DNA from 2 places in the Shinella sp. HZN7 genome. Region 1 is predicted to be linked to the other one. Evidence: predicted binding sites of a transcription regulator. Region 1 holds the regulator's gene; the other holds the start of a gene.
What was found. The regulator PhoB, encoded in region 1, activates phosphate uptake and scavenging genes when phosphate is short. The targets are predictions, from matches to a motif close to TGTCATNNANCTGTCAT.
Positions count from the first base shown of each region.

Region 2: a site for PhoB is predicted at 3,008-3,024, ahead of shn_RS28265 (alkaline phosphatase). Genes of this name have one in related genera too.

Region 1 covers NZ_CP015736.1:112,792-120,189, forward strand. Annotated here, with positions in the region: gene pstB (phosphate ABC transporter ATP-binding protein PstB) at 1-764, shown strand, start outside; gene phoU (phosphate signaling complex protein PhoU) at 813-1,541, shown strand; gene phoB (phosphate regulon transcriptional regulator PhoB) at 1,561-2,244, shown strand; gene shn_RS00555 (GcrA family cell cycle regulator) at 2,536-3,072, opposite strand; gene shn_RS00560 (aspartate aminotransferase family protein) at 3,496-4,686, shown strand; gene argF (ornithine carbamoyltransferase) at 4,714-5,625, shown strand; gene shn_RS00570 (Hsp33 family molecular chaperone) at 5,827-6,819, shown strand; gene apaG (Co2+/Mg2+ efflux protein ApaG) at 7,004-7,396, opposite strand.
Region 2 covers NZ_CP015739.1:225,495-232,892, reverse strand. Annotated here, with positions in the region: gene shn_RS28295 (cupin domain-containing protein) at 1-69, opposite strand, end outside; gene shn_RS28290 (carboxymuconolactone decarboxylase family protein) at 159-638, opposite strand; gene shn_RS28285 (LysR family transcriptional regulator) at 765-1,670, shown strand; partial or broken gene shn_RS28280 (PIN domain-containing protein) at 1,738-1,938, opposite strand; gene shn_RS28275 (hypothetical protein) at 1,935-2,189, opposite strand; gene shn_RS28270 (hypothetical protein) at 2,354-2,968, shown strand; gene shn_RS28265 (alkaline phosphatase) at 3,077-4,831, shown strand; gene shn_RS28260 (hypothetical protein) at 4,904-5,368, shown strand; gene shn_RS28255 (ABC transporter ATP-binding protein) at 5,371-6,057, shown strand; gene shn_RS28250 (FtsX-like permease family protein) at 6,054-7,316, shown strand; gene shn_RS28245 (dihydroxyacetone kinase family protein) at 7,395-7,398, opposite strand, start outside.

The DNA of each region.
Region 1 (7,398 bases):
ACGACATTTCCTACAAGATGATCGGCAAGGACGTCTCGGTTTATTACGGCGAGAAGCGCGCCCTTTACGACGTCAACCTCAATGTGCGCGAAAACACCGTGACGGCGCTCATCGGTCCGTCCGGCTGCGGCAAGTCGACGTTCCTGCGCACGCTGAACCGCATGAACGACACGATCGACGGCTGCCGCGTCACCGGCCGCATCACGCTCGACACGGACGATATCTACGATCCGGCGATCGACGTCGTGGAACTGCGCGCCCGCGTCGGCATGGTGTTCCAGAAGCCGAACCCGTTCCCCAAGTCGATCTACGAGAACGTCGCCTACGGTCCGCGCATTCATGGCCTTGCCAAGGCGAAGGCCGACATGGACGCCATCGTCGAGCAGAGCCTTCAGAAGGCCGGCCTCTGGAACGAGGTGAAGGATCGCCTGCAGGAGGGCGGTACCGGCCTTTCCGGCGGCCAGCAGCAGCGCCTGTGCATCGCTCGAGCCGTCGCCGTCAGCCCGGAGGTCATCCTGATGGACGAGCCCTGTTCGGCGCTCGACCCGATCGCGACCGCCAAGGTCGAGGAGCTGATCCACGAGCTGCGCGCCAACTTCACCATCGTAATCGTGACGCACTCGATGCAGCAGGCGGCCCGCGTCTCGCAGCGCACCGCCATGTTCCACCTCGGCAACCTCGTCGAGGAGAACGACACCGACAAGATGTTCACCAACCCGGATGACCAGCGCACGCAGGACTACATCATGGGCCGCTTCGGCTGACGGCTGTCGCCGAATCCGTGAAAACCCGCGCGCATTAAGGACAGAACCATGTCATCGACCCATATTGTCTCGATTTACGACGAAGAACTGAAATATCTCTCCCGCCGCATCTCCGAAATGGGCGGTACGGCCGAGCAGATGGTGGCGGACTCGGTCCGCGCCCTCGTCACGACGGATGCGGCTCTGGCCCAGAAGGTCATTTCCGAGGACGTCATCCTCGACAATGCCGAGCGCCAGATCAACGACAAGGCGATCGTCACCATCGCCAAGCGCCAGCCGATGGCCGCGGACCTGCGCGAGATCATGGGCGCGATCCGCATCGCGGCCGAGCTGGAGCGCGTCGGCGACCTCGGCAAGAACACTGCCAAGCGCGTCATCGCCGTGCAGAGCTCGGGCATGCCCCGCAAGCTTGCCCGCGGTCTCGAACACCTCGCCGAACTCGCGCTGATGCAGCTCAAGGAAGTGCTCGACGTCTATGCCACCCGATCGGTGGACAAGGCCAAGGCGATCCGCGAACGTGACGACGAGATCGACGCGATCTACACCTCGCTGTTCCGCGAACTTCTCACCTACATGATGGAAGACCCGCGCAACATCACGCCCTGCACGCACCTCCTGTTCTGCGCCAAGAACATCGAGCGCATCGGCGACCACGCGACCAACATCGCCGAGACCATCTACTACATGGCGACCGGATCGCAGCCGGAGGGCGAACGCCCGAAGGACGACACTTCGACCTCCGTCGTCGCGGCCGGCCTCGCCGACGCGTCCGAGTAAAGAGAGCAGGTTCAACTCCATGGTGCCCAGAATTGCCGTCGTGGAAGACGAGGAGGCCCTCAGCGTCCTCCTGCGCTACAATCTGGAAGCGGAAGGTTTCGAGGTCGATACGATCCTGAACGGTGACGAGGCCGAGATGCGTTTGCAGGAGCGCATGCCTGACCTCCTCATCCTCGACTGGATGCTTCCAGGCGTTTCCGGCATCGAACTGTGCCGGCGCCTGCGCCAGCGCCCGGAAACCGAACGCCTGCCGATCATCATGCTGACGGCGCGCGGCGAGGAGAGCGAGCGCGTGCGCGGCCTTGCCACCGGCGCGGACGATTATGTCGTGAAACCCTTTTCGACGCCGGAACTCGTCGCCCGCGTGCGGGCGATGCTGCGCCGGGCCAAGCCCGAGGTCGTCTCGACGGTGCTGCGCTGCGGCGATATCGAGCTCGACCGCGAGACGCACCGCGTCCACCGCCGCACCCGCGAGGTCCGCCTCGGCCCGACGGAATTCCGCCTCCTGGAGTTCCTGATGACCTCGCCCGGCCGCGTCTTCTCGCGCTCGCAGCTTCTCGATGGCGTCTGGGGCCATGATATCTATGTCGATGAGCGGACCGTCGACGTGCATGTCGGCCGCCTGCGCAAGGCGCTCAACTTCGCCAACATGCAGGATGTCATCCGCACGGTGCGCGGCGCCGGCTATTCGCTGGAGGCCTGAGCGAACGGGTTTCCTCCCAAGGACGGAAATGGGCCCTCAGGGGCCTGTTTGCGTTTTGGGATGCGAACGCCCCTCATCCCGCTGCCGCGACCTTCTCCCCGCAAGCGGGGAGAAGGGGATGGGGCGAGGCCTCGCTCCCTCGCTTCCCAGTAAGTTTCTGGAAACCGGATCGGCATACCCCTTCGCCCCGCTTGCGGGGAGAAGGTGCCGGCAGGCGGATGAGGGGCGCTCGCCTCACAAACGAAAACGGACCCTCTCGGGCCCGCATCGCATGTCCTGCCGTGGAAAAGATTACCGCATCCGCCGCCGCTCGGCCGAGGGCTGGTAGGCGAGGCGCTGGTGGTAGGTGCAGTAGGGGGAATTGTCGGGGGATTCGTTGCCGCAGAAGTGGAAGTCGTCGTTGAGCGGATCGCCGATCGGCCATTTGCAGGTGCGCTCGGTGAGCTGGGTCAGCTCCAGCCGGCGCGACATCGGCACGACCACGCTGTTGCCGTTGGCCGGAACCGGAAGGGTCTCGGCCTGCATTTCGAAATCGACGTCGATCTCTTCCTTGGGAAGCGTGTTGTCGGCCGGCCGGGCGACGGGCCGGGCAGCGACGGGACGGGCCGCGAAATTCGACGGGCGCGGCGTCGCCGGCGCCGGACGCTTCGGGCGTGCCGCGGTCTGGGTGCCGCCGGCCTTGGCGCGGCCGGGCAGGTTCAGCCGGTGCACCTTGCCGATGACGGCGTTGCGGCTGACGCCGCCGAGCTGCGCCGCGATCTGGCTCGCGCTCAAGCCCTCGCTCCAGAGCTTCTTGAGTTTCTCGACGCGCTCGTCTGTCCAGTTCATGTTTTCGTCTCCGCTCGGCGTCCAGGATGCAGGAATCCCTCGTCGTGCTCCGGACGGGTCCGGAACCTGAACGCCCTAACTCTTTTGGTGACTAGTTCCGCCGCATGCAGTCTAGTAATTGGTCCTTAACCTAGAGACCGGTGGACTCTGTGACAAGAGTCGCCGGAATCCGGGCGAATCGATTTCGGAGTTTTCCCCAACTTGCTGGTCAGGTGTGACTCGATAGCGACACCTTCCGCGTGCGCCGTGAATCCTCACCTTGCGGGATGTTCAGCGCCATTTCGGGTGCGATTTTGTTGACATCCCAAGATGAAATGCCGATAGTGCGGCATGCCGCCGAAAGGCGGCTTTTGGTTTTTCTGAAGCCCGGAAAAGTCAAGCCGCATTCCTGTTTTTCCGCATCTCTTTTCGGAGGATCCGCGCATGGCCGATGTCGCGCCGCTCTATGAAACCTACATGCGTGCGCCGCTCAGGTTCACGCGCGGGGAGGGCGTGTGGCTGATCGCCGAAGATGGCGAGCGATATCTCGATTTTGCCGCCGGCGTCGCCGTCAATTCGCTGGGCCATGCGCATCCCCATCTCGTCGCCGCGCTGAAGGACCAGGCCGACAAGGTCTGGCACCTGTCGAACCTCTACGAGGTCCCGGGCCAGGAAAGCCTCGGCCGCCGGCTGACGGAGGCCACCTTCGCCGACAAGGTGTTCTTCACCAATTCGGGCGCCGAGGCGCTGGAATGCGCGATCAAGACGGCCCGGCGCTACCATTTCGCCAAGGGCCATCCCGGCAAGTTCCACATCATCACCTTCGAAGGCGCCTTCCACGGCCGCACGATCGCGACGATCGCCGCCGGCGGGCAGGAGAAGTATATCGAGGGCTTCGGCCCCAAGGCGCCGGGCTTCCTCAAGGTTCCCTTCGGCGATATCACGGCCGTCAAGGATGCGATCACCGAGGAAACGGCCGGCATCCTGATCGAGCCGGTGCAGGGCGAGGGCGGGCTGCGTCCGGTGTCGAAGGAGTTCATGCAGGAGCTGCGCCAGCTCTGCGACGAATACGGCCTGCTGCTCATCCTCGACGAAGTGCAGACAGGCGTCGGCCGCACGGGACGCCTCTTCGCCCATGAATGGGCCGGGGTCACGCCTGACATCATGGCGATCGCCAAGGGGATCGGCGGCGGCTTCCCGCTCGGCGCCTGCCTTGCCACGAACGAGGCGGCGGCCGGCATGGTCGCCGGCACGCACGGCTCGACCTATGGCGGCAACCCGCTCGCCATGGCCGTCGGCAATGCCGTGCTCGACGTGGTGCTGGAGGACGGCTTCCTTGAGCATGTGCGCGATGTCGCGCTCGTTTTCCGCCAGGGCCTTGCCGCGCTGAAGGATCGTTTCCCCGACATCATCGAGGATATTCGCGGCGAGGGCCTGATGCTCGGCATCAAGGCGAAGATCCCGGTCGCCGACCTCCTGAAGGGCGTGCGGGCGGAAAACCTGCTGGCCGTGCCGGCGGGCGACAACGTGCTGCGGCTGCTGCCGCCGCTGACCGTGACCGCGGAAGAGGCACGCGAGGGGCTTGCCCGCATCGAGCGCGCCGCGGAAAAACTCACGGCCGCCAAGGCCGCGTAAGCAGCGAACGGACAGACAGGACACATCATGGCCAAGCATTTTCTCGACCTTTCCGCCGTTTCGGAAAGCGATCTCCGCGTCATCATGGACGATGCGCACACGCGCAAGGCCGCCAGCAAGGCCGGCACCGAAGCCAGGCCGCTCGCCGGCAAGATGCTCGCGATGATCTTCGAGAAGCCCTCCACGCGAACCCGCGTCTCCTTCGATGTCGGCATGCGCCAGCTCGGCGGCGAGACGCTGTTCCTGTCGGGCACGGAAATGCAGCTCGGCCGCGCCGAGACGATCGGCGACACGGCCAGGGTCCTCTCGCGCTATGTCGATGCCATCATGATCCGCACGACGGACCATGCCCGCCTGCTGGAGCTTGCCGAACACGCCACCGTGCCCGTCATCAACGCGCTGACGGACCTTACCCATCCCTGCCAGATCATGGCCGACATCATGACCTTCGAGGAGCATCGCGGTTCCACGAAGGGCAAGACCTTCGCCTGGACGGGCGACGGCAACAATGTGCTGCATTCCTTCGTCGAGGGCTCCGCCCGCTTCGGCTATACGATGAAGATGGCCGTGCCGATGGGCTCGGAGCCCGACGACAAGATCCTGAACTGGGCGCGCGACAATGGCGGCAACATCCTGCTCGGCCATGATCCGGACGCCATCGTCGACGGCGTCGATCTCGTCGTCACCGATACCTGGGTCTCGATGAACCAGGAGCACCGCGCCCGCGGCCACAACATCTTCCAGCCCTACCAGGTCAACAGGCAATTGATGGCGCGCGCCGACAAGGATGCGCTCTTCATGCACTGCCTGCCCGCCCATCGCGGCGAGGAAGTGACCGACGAGGTGATCGACGGCCCGCAGTCCGTGGTCTTCGACGAGGCGGAGAACCGCCTCCATGCGCAGAAGTCGATCCTGGCCTGGTGCTTCGGCGTCGTCTGACGCCGCCTTGAAAAACGCCGTCGCCGGCACGATCTAGGGGCCATCACGGAGCGCCATACGGCGCTTTTTCTGGCGCATGCCCGCCCGGTATGGAATGATCGGGAAAGAGCGAGCGCAATATCACGGTAGAACGCCTGTCGGAAGCAGGCCGGGCCCACGGCCTCGGCGGCGCCGAAGCGTGCAAGGAGCAGAATGATGATGATGGCGGAAAATGCCCTGAAACTCGGCGAACCCGGCTTTGCCGGCGATGATCATGTCCTGCCGTTCCAGGTGGAGGGTCTCGACGTGCGCGGTCGCGCCGTGCAGCTCGGCCCGATGCTCGACGGCATTCTCGGCCGGCACGATTATCCCGCGCCCGTCGCCCGGCTGCTGGCCGAGGCGATCACGCTCACCGTGCTGCTCGGCACCTCGCTGAAATTCGAGGGCAAGCTGATCGTCCAGACCAAGGGCGACGGCCCCGTCGACCTGCTGGTGGCCGATTTCGCGGCGCCGGAGAACGTGCGCGCCTATGCCCGCTTCGACCAGGCCGCGCTCGATGCCGCGATTGCGGCCGGCGCGACGGAGCCGCACGAGCTTCTGGGCAAGGGCATTCTCGCCTTCACCATCGACCAGGGCGCGCATACCCAGCGCTACCAGGGCATCGTGCCGCTCGACGGCCATACGCTGGAGGAGATCGCCGGCGTCTATTTCCGCCAGTCGGAGCAAATCCCGACCAAGGTGCGCCTCGGCGTCGCCGAACTCTACGACCGCGATGCCGCCGGCAAGGCGCGTCATCGCTGGCGCGCGGGCGGCATGGTCGCGCAGTTCCTGCCGCAGGCGCCGGAGCGCATGCGCCAGGCCGACCTTCCGGGCGGCGACGGCGAGGAGGCCGGCCACAAGATCGCCGATGACGACAACTGGGCCGAAGCCAAGGCCATGGTCGAGACGATCGACGCGGACGAGCTGACGGATCCCAATGTCGGCACCGAACGGCTGCTGTTCCGCCTCTTCCATGAGCGGGGCGTGCGCGTCTACCAGCCGCAGCAGGTCTTCGACCGCTGCTCCTGTTCGCGCGAGAAGCTGAAGGGCGTCCTGGCCGGCCTCAGCGCGGAGGAGATCGCGCATACGGCGGATGACAAGGGCGAAATCGCGGTCACCTGCGAATTCTGCTCGACGACCTACCGCTTCGAAGCGGCGGAAGTCCTGCCGCAGTAAGGGGCCTCGCCCCTCATCCGGCTGCCGCCACCTTCTCCCCGCAAGCGGGGAGAAGGGAAGGATGCAAGGCTCCGGTCTTCATCCACGACAACGATGTCAGGAAAACGATGCGGTCTGGTCCCTTCGCCCCGCTTGCGGGGAGAAGGTGGCCGGCAGGCCGGATGAGGGATAATTCTTGCCGCCCTCAGTTGAGCGTGCGCGCCTGCCCCGGCGTATCGAGCGAGAACGCCGGTATCGCCACATCGAACGCCTCGCCGTTCTCCGCTTCCATGCGGTAGCGGCCGAACATGATGCCCGAGGGTGTTTCGAGCGGGCAGCCGGAGGAATATTCGTAGGTGTCGCCGGGGCGTAGCACCGGCTGCTCGCCGATGACGCCGGGTCCGTTCACCTCGTCGACCTGGCCGTTCTGGTCGGTAATGTGCCAGTAGCGCGTCATCAGCCGCACGGCGACATCGGAATGGTTCGCGATGACCACCCGGTATCCCCACACATAGCGGCTGTCGTCGGGATCGGACTGGTCGGCCAGATAATACGGCTCTACGGTCACTTCGATGTCGCGGGTCAGCGCACGATACATGG
Region 2 (7,398 bases), on a different replicon from region 1:
GGACGCACCGGAGGCGGCTGTGAGAAACGTTGCCGCGAGCATAGCGGCAAGGAGGAACGACCTGGTCATGTTGCGGGCTCCATGTGTTCGAACGGGGGGGAAGCGCTGCCTCTCCCTTCGCGGCGCGACCCGCGCCGCGGTTCTGGTGGTGACTGCGGTTAATCGAGGCCGGCCTTGTCGAGGCCGTAGAGCTTGTCGGCCGATCCCGGCACGGACTTGAACGCGACGCTGACGCGGTTCCAGGCATTGATCGTCATGATCGAGAAGGTCAGGTCCGAGATCTCCTTCTCGGAAAGCTGGCCGCGCACCCGCTCGTAGAGTTCGTCGGGAATGCCGCCTTCCGGCATCCGGGTCAGCGCCTCCGTCCAGGCGAGGGCCGCACGCTCACGGGGGATGAAAAGGTTCGACTCGCGCCAGATGGCCACATGGTGGAGGCGCAGTTCGCTCTCGCCATGGATCCTCGCTTCCTTCACATGCATGTCCACGCAGAAGGCGCAGCCGTTGATCTGCGATGCGCGCAGGTTCACGAGATCACGGATCTTCTGTTCGATGACGCTGTCTTTCAGCGCCATGCTGAGTTCGGAGATCTTCCTGAAGAACTCCGGGGAACGCTGGGCATAGTTCAGTCGCTGGGTCATGTCCGTCTCCGTTAATTAAGGATATAACTTATCCTTATGGATATTTAGTATCCTTAATTGCTGGACTGTAAAGCCGAAACGGCATAAGCTCCGCGCATAAGGCTTATGTCGAATTGTATGAGGGCCATGGATATCGTCTCGGCACTGCGGACATTTCTGCGCGTGGCGGAGACCTCGTCGTTTTCCGCCGCGGCCCTGGACCTCGACCTGACGCAGCCAGCCGTCTCGCGGCAGATTTCCGCCCTGGAGGCCCGGCTCAATGCGCGACTGCTCCATCGCACGACCAATGCGCTGGCCCTGACCGCAGAGGGGGAGCGCATGATCCCCATGGCCCGGCGGGTCCTGGAGGCCGTCGAGGAACTCGGCGACCTCGGCCAGGAGGCCGGGGGCGCGGCCGGCAAGGTGAGGCTCTCCGTACCTGCGCCGCTCGGACTATTTCTCAGCGACAGGATGGCGGCATTCCTTACCCGCTATCCGGGCCTGTCGCTTGAACTGCTGTTCAAGGAGGAGGGCTCGGATCTCGTGCAGGACGGGATTGACCTCGAAGTGCGCCTCGGCCCCGTCTCGGACAACAGCCTGATCTTCCGCCGGCTCGGCTGGACGACCGCCTTCCTCGTCGCGGCGCCCGCCTATCTCGGCCGGCACGGTCTGCCCGCCGTGCCGGACGACCTCGTTTCCCATGATTGCATCTGTTATCAGCGGGCGGGAGACAACCGCATCTGGTCATTTTCCGATGGCGCACACGACATTCCCGTGCGCATCACGCCGCGCCTGATCGCCGATGGTGCCGTCGCGGTGCACCGGGCGACGCTCGCCGGTGCGGGGCTGTCCATCCTCTCCCACATCCTTGCCCTGCCCGATATCGAGAGCGGTGCCCTCGTCCACGTCATGCCCGACTTCCGGCCGACACGGCTGCCGATCAACGTGGTCTATCCCTCCCGCCGCAACGTGCCGCTGCGCGTGCGGGCGGTGCTGGATTTCCTGGCCGAGTCGATCCAGGACGATCCGCTGATGCGGGCGTCGGAAAACTGATGTTCCTATCGCATCACGACGTTGCAACCCGCGATACCAGTGCCTTCGATGCGGCGGGTATCACCGTCATCAATCCATCCAGCGCGGCGGAAAGTTTTTCTCGGCGCTTGCCCGCCGGCAGGGCACCGATGCCGAACATCAATTCCGCGACCGTCACGCTGGTGAGGAAAAGCGTTTCGACGGCCTGCTCGTCCAGCCAGGAACGCACGGCATCGTCGGGGATGGGCTTCATGGCCTCGGAGACGACACTCGTATCGAGAATGATCATTCGAAGCCCATCGTCGTTGCCGGCAGCGTGTCGCGGGCCTCATCGAGCGCGGCGAAATCCTCGTTCGTCAGGCCGAGGCTGCGGCTGCGCTCGGCCAGCGCGCTGCCCAGCCGCAGCCGCGCTTGCGGGCGGACCGCGGCCTCGAGAATGTCGCGCATCTCCGCCTCCGTGCTGCGCCCATGCTGCGCCGCGCGGACTTTCAAGGCACGATGCGTCGCCTCGGAAAGGTTGCGGATTGTAACCGCCGGCATGATGGCAACCTCGCATATGTGATAGCGATGCCATCAATATAAGATCGACGATATCATCCAGTAAGACGATACGGGCGACTACCAACCGGCCCTCTTTGAAAGGGAGACGGCGCCGATGCCTGGGGATAGGATGGCGCACTGTCGTTTGATCCGGGTGGAGTGCCATGCCCCTTCAAAATCGCGTCACGCCCTTCGGCGAGATCGTCGCGCTTCCGCAGCGTGGCCTGTTTACCGGCAATCGTGGCATCATCCATGACCCGGCGACGAAGACGCTGCTTTCGAAACGCTGGGCGTCCAGGGCCTGGCTGATCTGCCTCCGCGACTTCCAGGGCCGCCGGCGGGAGGTGATGGGGGGACGGAGTTGGACCGAATTGTTCTTCCTCGACGAGGCGGTCGCGCTGGCCGCCGGCCACCGGCCCTGCTTCTTCTGCCGCCGGGAGGCCGCGCAGCGCTTCCAGGCCTGCTGGGCATTGGCGAAGGACGAGCCGCCGCCCTCCGCCGGCACGATGGATGCCGTCCTGCACGGCGAACGCCTGGAAGGCCGGCGCAAGCGCCTCCACCCGATCGCCGGACCTCTGGCGGCGCTTCCCGACGGGGCGGTCGTGGCGGCCGAGGGGCACGCCTTCACCCTTCGCGCCGGCCTCGCCCATCGCTGGACCGCCGATGGCTACGCCCCGCCGCGACGCCTCGACAGCGCCGACGCCCTGCTGACGCCGCCCTCGACGGTCGCGGCGCTTCGTTCCGGCTACCGGCCCGTCCTCCACCCGTCGATCGATTGAGGCGCGTCATACGCGACGGTCACAGCATGGTCATCGCGGTGTAATACGCCTGTCATGCAGGCTTTCTATGCGCAGGGAGGTAACGCACCGCTCAAGAGAGGCCCTCCCATGCGTAAACTCATCCTCGCCCTGGCATCGGCAACGATTCTCGCCGGCGCCGCCAACGCCGCAACCGTCTATCCCATCGATCGCGCCACGATCCTCGTCGGCTCGCCGTTCGACTTCAAGGTCGAGTTCGATGCGGTCGTGAAGCCGGAAGACGTGAAGATCACGGTCAACGGCAAGGACTATGCGGAGGTCTTCGGCAAGCCCGCCGAATTCGTCGCGGAAGAGAAGGGCGCCGAGGACGAGGTGCTGGGTTCGGCGCTCATCCTGCGCGGCCTGACGATCGGCACGGCCGGCGACTACACGGTCGAGGTGTCCGCCGGCAGCGAAACGCAGTCGGTCAACTGGGACGTCTACGAGACCGCCGCCCAGCCGAAGGCGAAGAACATCATCTTCCTGATCGCCGACGGCCTGTCCGTCGCCCACCGCACCGGCGCGCGCATCATGTCCAAGGGCATGACCGAGGGCAAGGCGAACGGCCGCCTGGCGATGGACGACATCCCGCCGGTCGCCTTCATCGGCACGTCCTCCACCCATTCGATCGCCACGGACAGCGCCAATACCATGTCGGCCTACATGACCGGCCACAAGTCGCGCGTCAACGCGCTCGGCGTCTATGCCGACCGCACGCCTGCAAGCCTCGACGACCCGAAGGTCGAGACCATTGCCGAGGCACTGCGCCGGAACACCAGGAAGTCCATCGGCATCGTCTCCACCTCGGAACTCCAGGACGCGACGCCCGCAGCGCTCGTCGCCCATACGCGCAAGCGCGCCGACAAGGCCGAGATCGTCGGCATGATGCTCGACGTCAAGCCGGACGTCCTGCTCGGCGGCGGCTCGGCCTACTTCCTGTCCAAGGACGTGCCGGGCTCCAAGCGCAAGGACGACAAGGACTATATCGCCGAGTTCCGTAATGCCGATTATGCAATCGCGACAGACAAGGCCGAGCTCGCCGCGGCCGCCGGATCGAACCAGGAGCGGCTGCTCGGCCTGTTCCACACCGGCAACATGGACGTGACGCTCGACCGCGACTTCCTCAAGAAAGGCACCGTCGACAAGTTCCCGAACCAGCCCGGCCTCGTCGACATGACCAGGGCCGCGCTCGACAAGCTCTCGAAGAACCCGGAAGGCTTCTTCCTGATGGTGGAAGCCGCGTCGGTCGACAAGATGAGCCACCCGCTCGACTGGGATCGCGCGCTCGTCGAGACGATCGAGTTCGACAAGGCCATCGGCGTTGCCCGTGAATTCGCCGAGAAGAACCCGGACACGCTGATCGTCGTGACGGGCGACCACACGCACGGCGTCGCCATCATCGGCACGGTCGACGACGAGAAGCCGGGCGACGTGATGCGCGAAAAGGTCGGCACCTACGACAATGCCGGCTTCCCGAATTACGAGGACAAGGACGGCGACGGCTATCCGGATCGCATCGACGTCTCGCGCCGCCTGTTCCTGGCCGCCAACAACGGCCCGGACCACTACGAGACCTTCCGCCCGAAGCTGGACGGTCCGTTCGTGCCGGCCGTGCAGAACGAGACGAAGGAATATGTCGCCAACGAGGCCTACAAGGACGTGCCCGGTGCAGTCTTCGTGGAAGGCAATATCCCGAAGGAAGACGACACGGGTGTGCATGCCGTCGACGACGTCGTGCTGCAGGCCGTCGGCCCCGGCTCCGAAGGGTTCCGCGGCTACATGGAACAGAGCGACGTCTACCGCGTGCTGGCCGATGCCTTCGCGCTCGGCGTGCCGAAGGACTGACACCAGACCTTGCTGGACAGGCGGCCCGCGCCGCCTGTCCACGCTCCTGCCGACAAAGAAGGAGGCCCGGCCATGACGCAGACGGACCGCGTATCGTTCGAGAGGCGCCGGCTGCTTTGCGCGCTGGCGGCCTTGCCCACCCTCGCCCTTTCCCGCCCGGCCCTGGCCGGCGAGACGCTGGGCTTCAGCGAACTCTACAAGAGCTTCGGCGTGCTCGGCCTCGAATTCTCCGACAAGGTGAAGCGGCTGAACGGGCAGGACGTCGCCGTGAAGGGGTTCATGGCGCCGCCGCTGAAGGCGGAGGCGAACTTCTTCGTGCTCACAGAAATCCCGATGTCGCTCTGCCCCTTCTGCTCCTCGGATGCCGACTGGCCGGACAATATCCTCGTCGTCTACCTCGCCGAAAAGCAGACCTTCGTGCAGTACAATGCGCCGATCGAGGCCCAAGGTGTGCTGGAATACGGGTCGTGGGTCGATCCTGAAACCGGCTTCGTCAGCCAGTTGCGCCTGCGCGGCGCCACCTTCGACACGGTCTGACGATGCTCGCGCTCGATATTGCCGGCCTGGAGATGCGCTTTCCGGGCCTCGACACGCCGGTGCTCTCCATCGACAAACTGCATCTTGCCGCAGGCGGCGGCCTTGCGATCACGGGTGCCTCAGGCTCGGGCAAGAGCACGCTGGTCAATGTCGTCACCGGGCTGGAGCCCGCAATGCAGGGATCCGTTTCCTGGGGAGAAACGGAGATCACCCGCCTGCCCACCGGCCGGCGCGATGCCTTCCGCGCCGCCCATATCGGCCTGGTGATGCAGGATTTCCACCTTTTCCCCGGCCTTTCGGCCTACGAGAACGTCGTGCTGCCGGTGCGGCTCGCCCGCCGCCTGAAGCCGGCCGAGCGCGAACGCGCCCTCCACCTGCTCGAAATCACCGGCATTGCCCGCCCCGGCCAGCCCATCGAGACGCTGTCGCGCGGCGAGATGCAGCGCGTGGCGGTGGCGCGGGCGCTGCTGTCGAAACCGGGCGTGATCGTCGCCGACGAACCGACGGCGAGCCTCGACCGTCGCATCGGCGGCGAGGTGGCCGACCTCATCGTGCGGCTTGCCCGCGCGGAGGGTGCCACGCTGCTCGTCGTGACCCATGATCCCGCCCTGGTGGAGCGCATCGGCCGGCATATCGCCCTCGACGGCGGCCGTATCGTCGAGGATGCCGGCAAGGCGGAAGCGGCATGATGGGCTTCATCCTCGCCGATCTTCACCGGTTCAAGGGCGGCGCGCTCGCCGTCATCGTGCTGATCGCGCTGTCCGTCGCGCTCAGCGTCGCCGTCACGCTGCAGGAGCGGGCGGTGCGGCTCGGCAGCGCACGGGCGGCGGAAAAGTTCGACCTCGTCGTCGGCGCCGCCGGCAGCGAGACGCAGCTTGCCCTGTCGGCCGTCTTCCTCCAGCCATCCCCCCTGCCCCTGATGTCCGGCGCCGTGCTGGAAAAGCTCGCGCGGGACCCGCGCGTTTCCTTCGCCGCCCCCGTCGGCTTCGGCGATTCCGCCGACGGTCGCCCGGTCGTCGGCACGACGACGGCGCTGGTTGCCGCCCTGTCACCGACGCTTGCGGAAGGGGCTATCTTCGCCCGCCTCGGCGAGGCGGTGATAGGCGCCGACGTGCCGATGCGCCTCGGGGCACAGATCAAGCCGATGCACGGCGCGGCCGATACCGGCGGCCATACCCATGTCGAACTCGCCTATACGGTACGCGGCCGCATGGCGCCGACCGGCACCGCCTGGGACCGGGCGATCCTCGTGCCGATCCGGGCCGTCTGGCGACTGCACGGCATGGGCGCGGAGGCCGAACACGCGCACGACCATGGCGACGAAGCGCCTGACGGCGCGGCGGCGGAGGACCACGACCACGCGGTCCATATCGAGGCGGACGCGGCGCTCGACGAACACTTCGATGCCGAAACGCCCGGCATCCCCGCCGTCCTCGTCAAGCCGAAGACCATGGGCGACGCCTACCGCCTGCGCCAGGAATATCGCGGCGAGACGACACTCGCCGTGTTCCCCGCCGAGGTGCTGACCCGCCTCTATGCGACGCTCGGCGATGCCCGCAGCCTGCTGCTTGCGATCGCCATCGCCACGCAGGCGATCGTCGTCGCCGCCATCCTGCTCGTCACGGTCATGCATGTCGGCGCCCGCCGGCGGCAGATCGGGGCGCTCAGGGCCTTTGGCGCCCCGCGACGAGCGGTCTTCGCCATCGTCTGGGGCGAACTCTTCCTGCTGCTGCTGGCCGGTTTCGCCCTCGGCCTTGCCATCGGCTATGGCGCGGCACGGGCCATCTCCGCCGCCCTCGCCTCCACGACGGCGGTCCATATGCCCGTGGAATTCGCCCGGGCGGATCTCTCGCTGGCGATGTGGTTCGCCGCTCTTGCGGTGCTGGTGTCGATCGTACCGGCGCTTTCGGCCCTTCGCCTCAGCCCGGCGGCCGCCTTGAGAGCCTGATGGAGCTGGAGAGAGGACGGTCCGCATGGCCCCGGCAAAAATCGCCGGGCCCGTTTCCGGAATTGCTCTGTCGGCCGGTCAG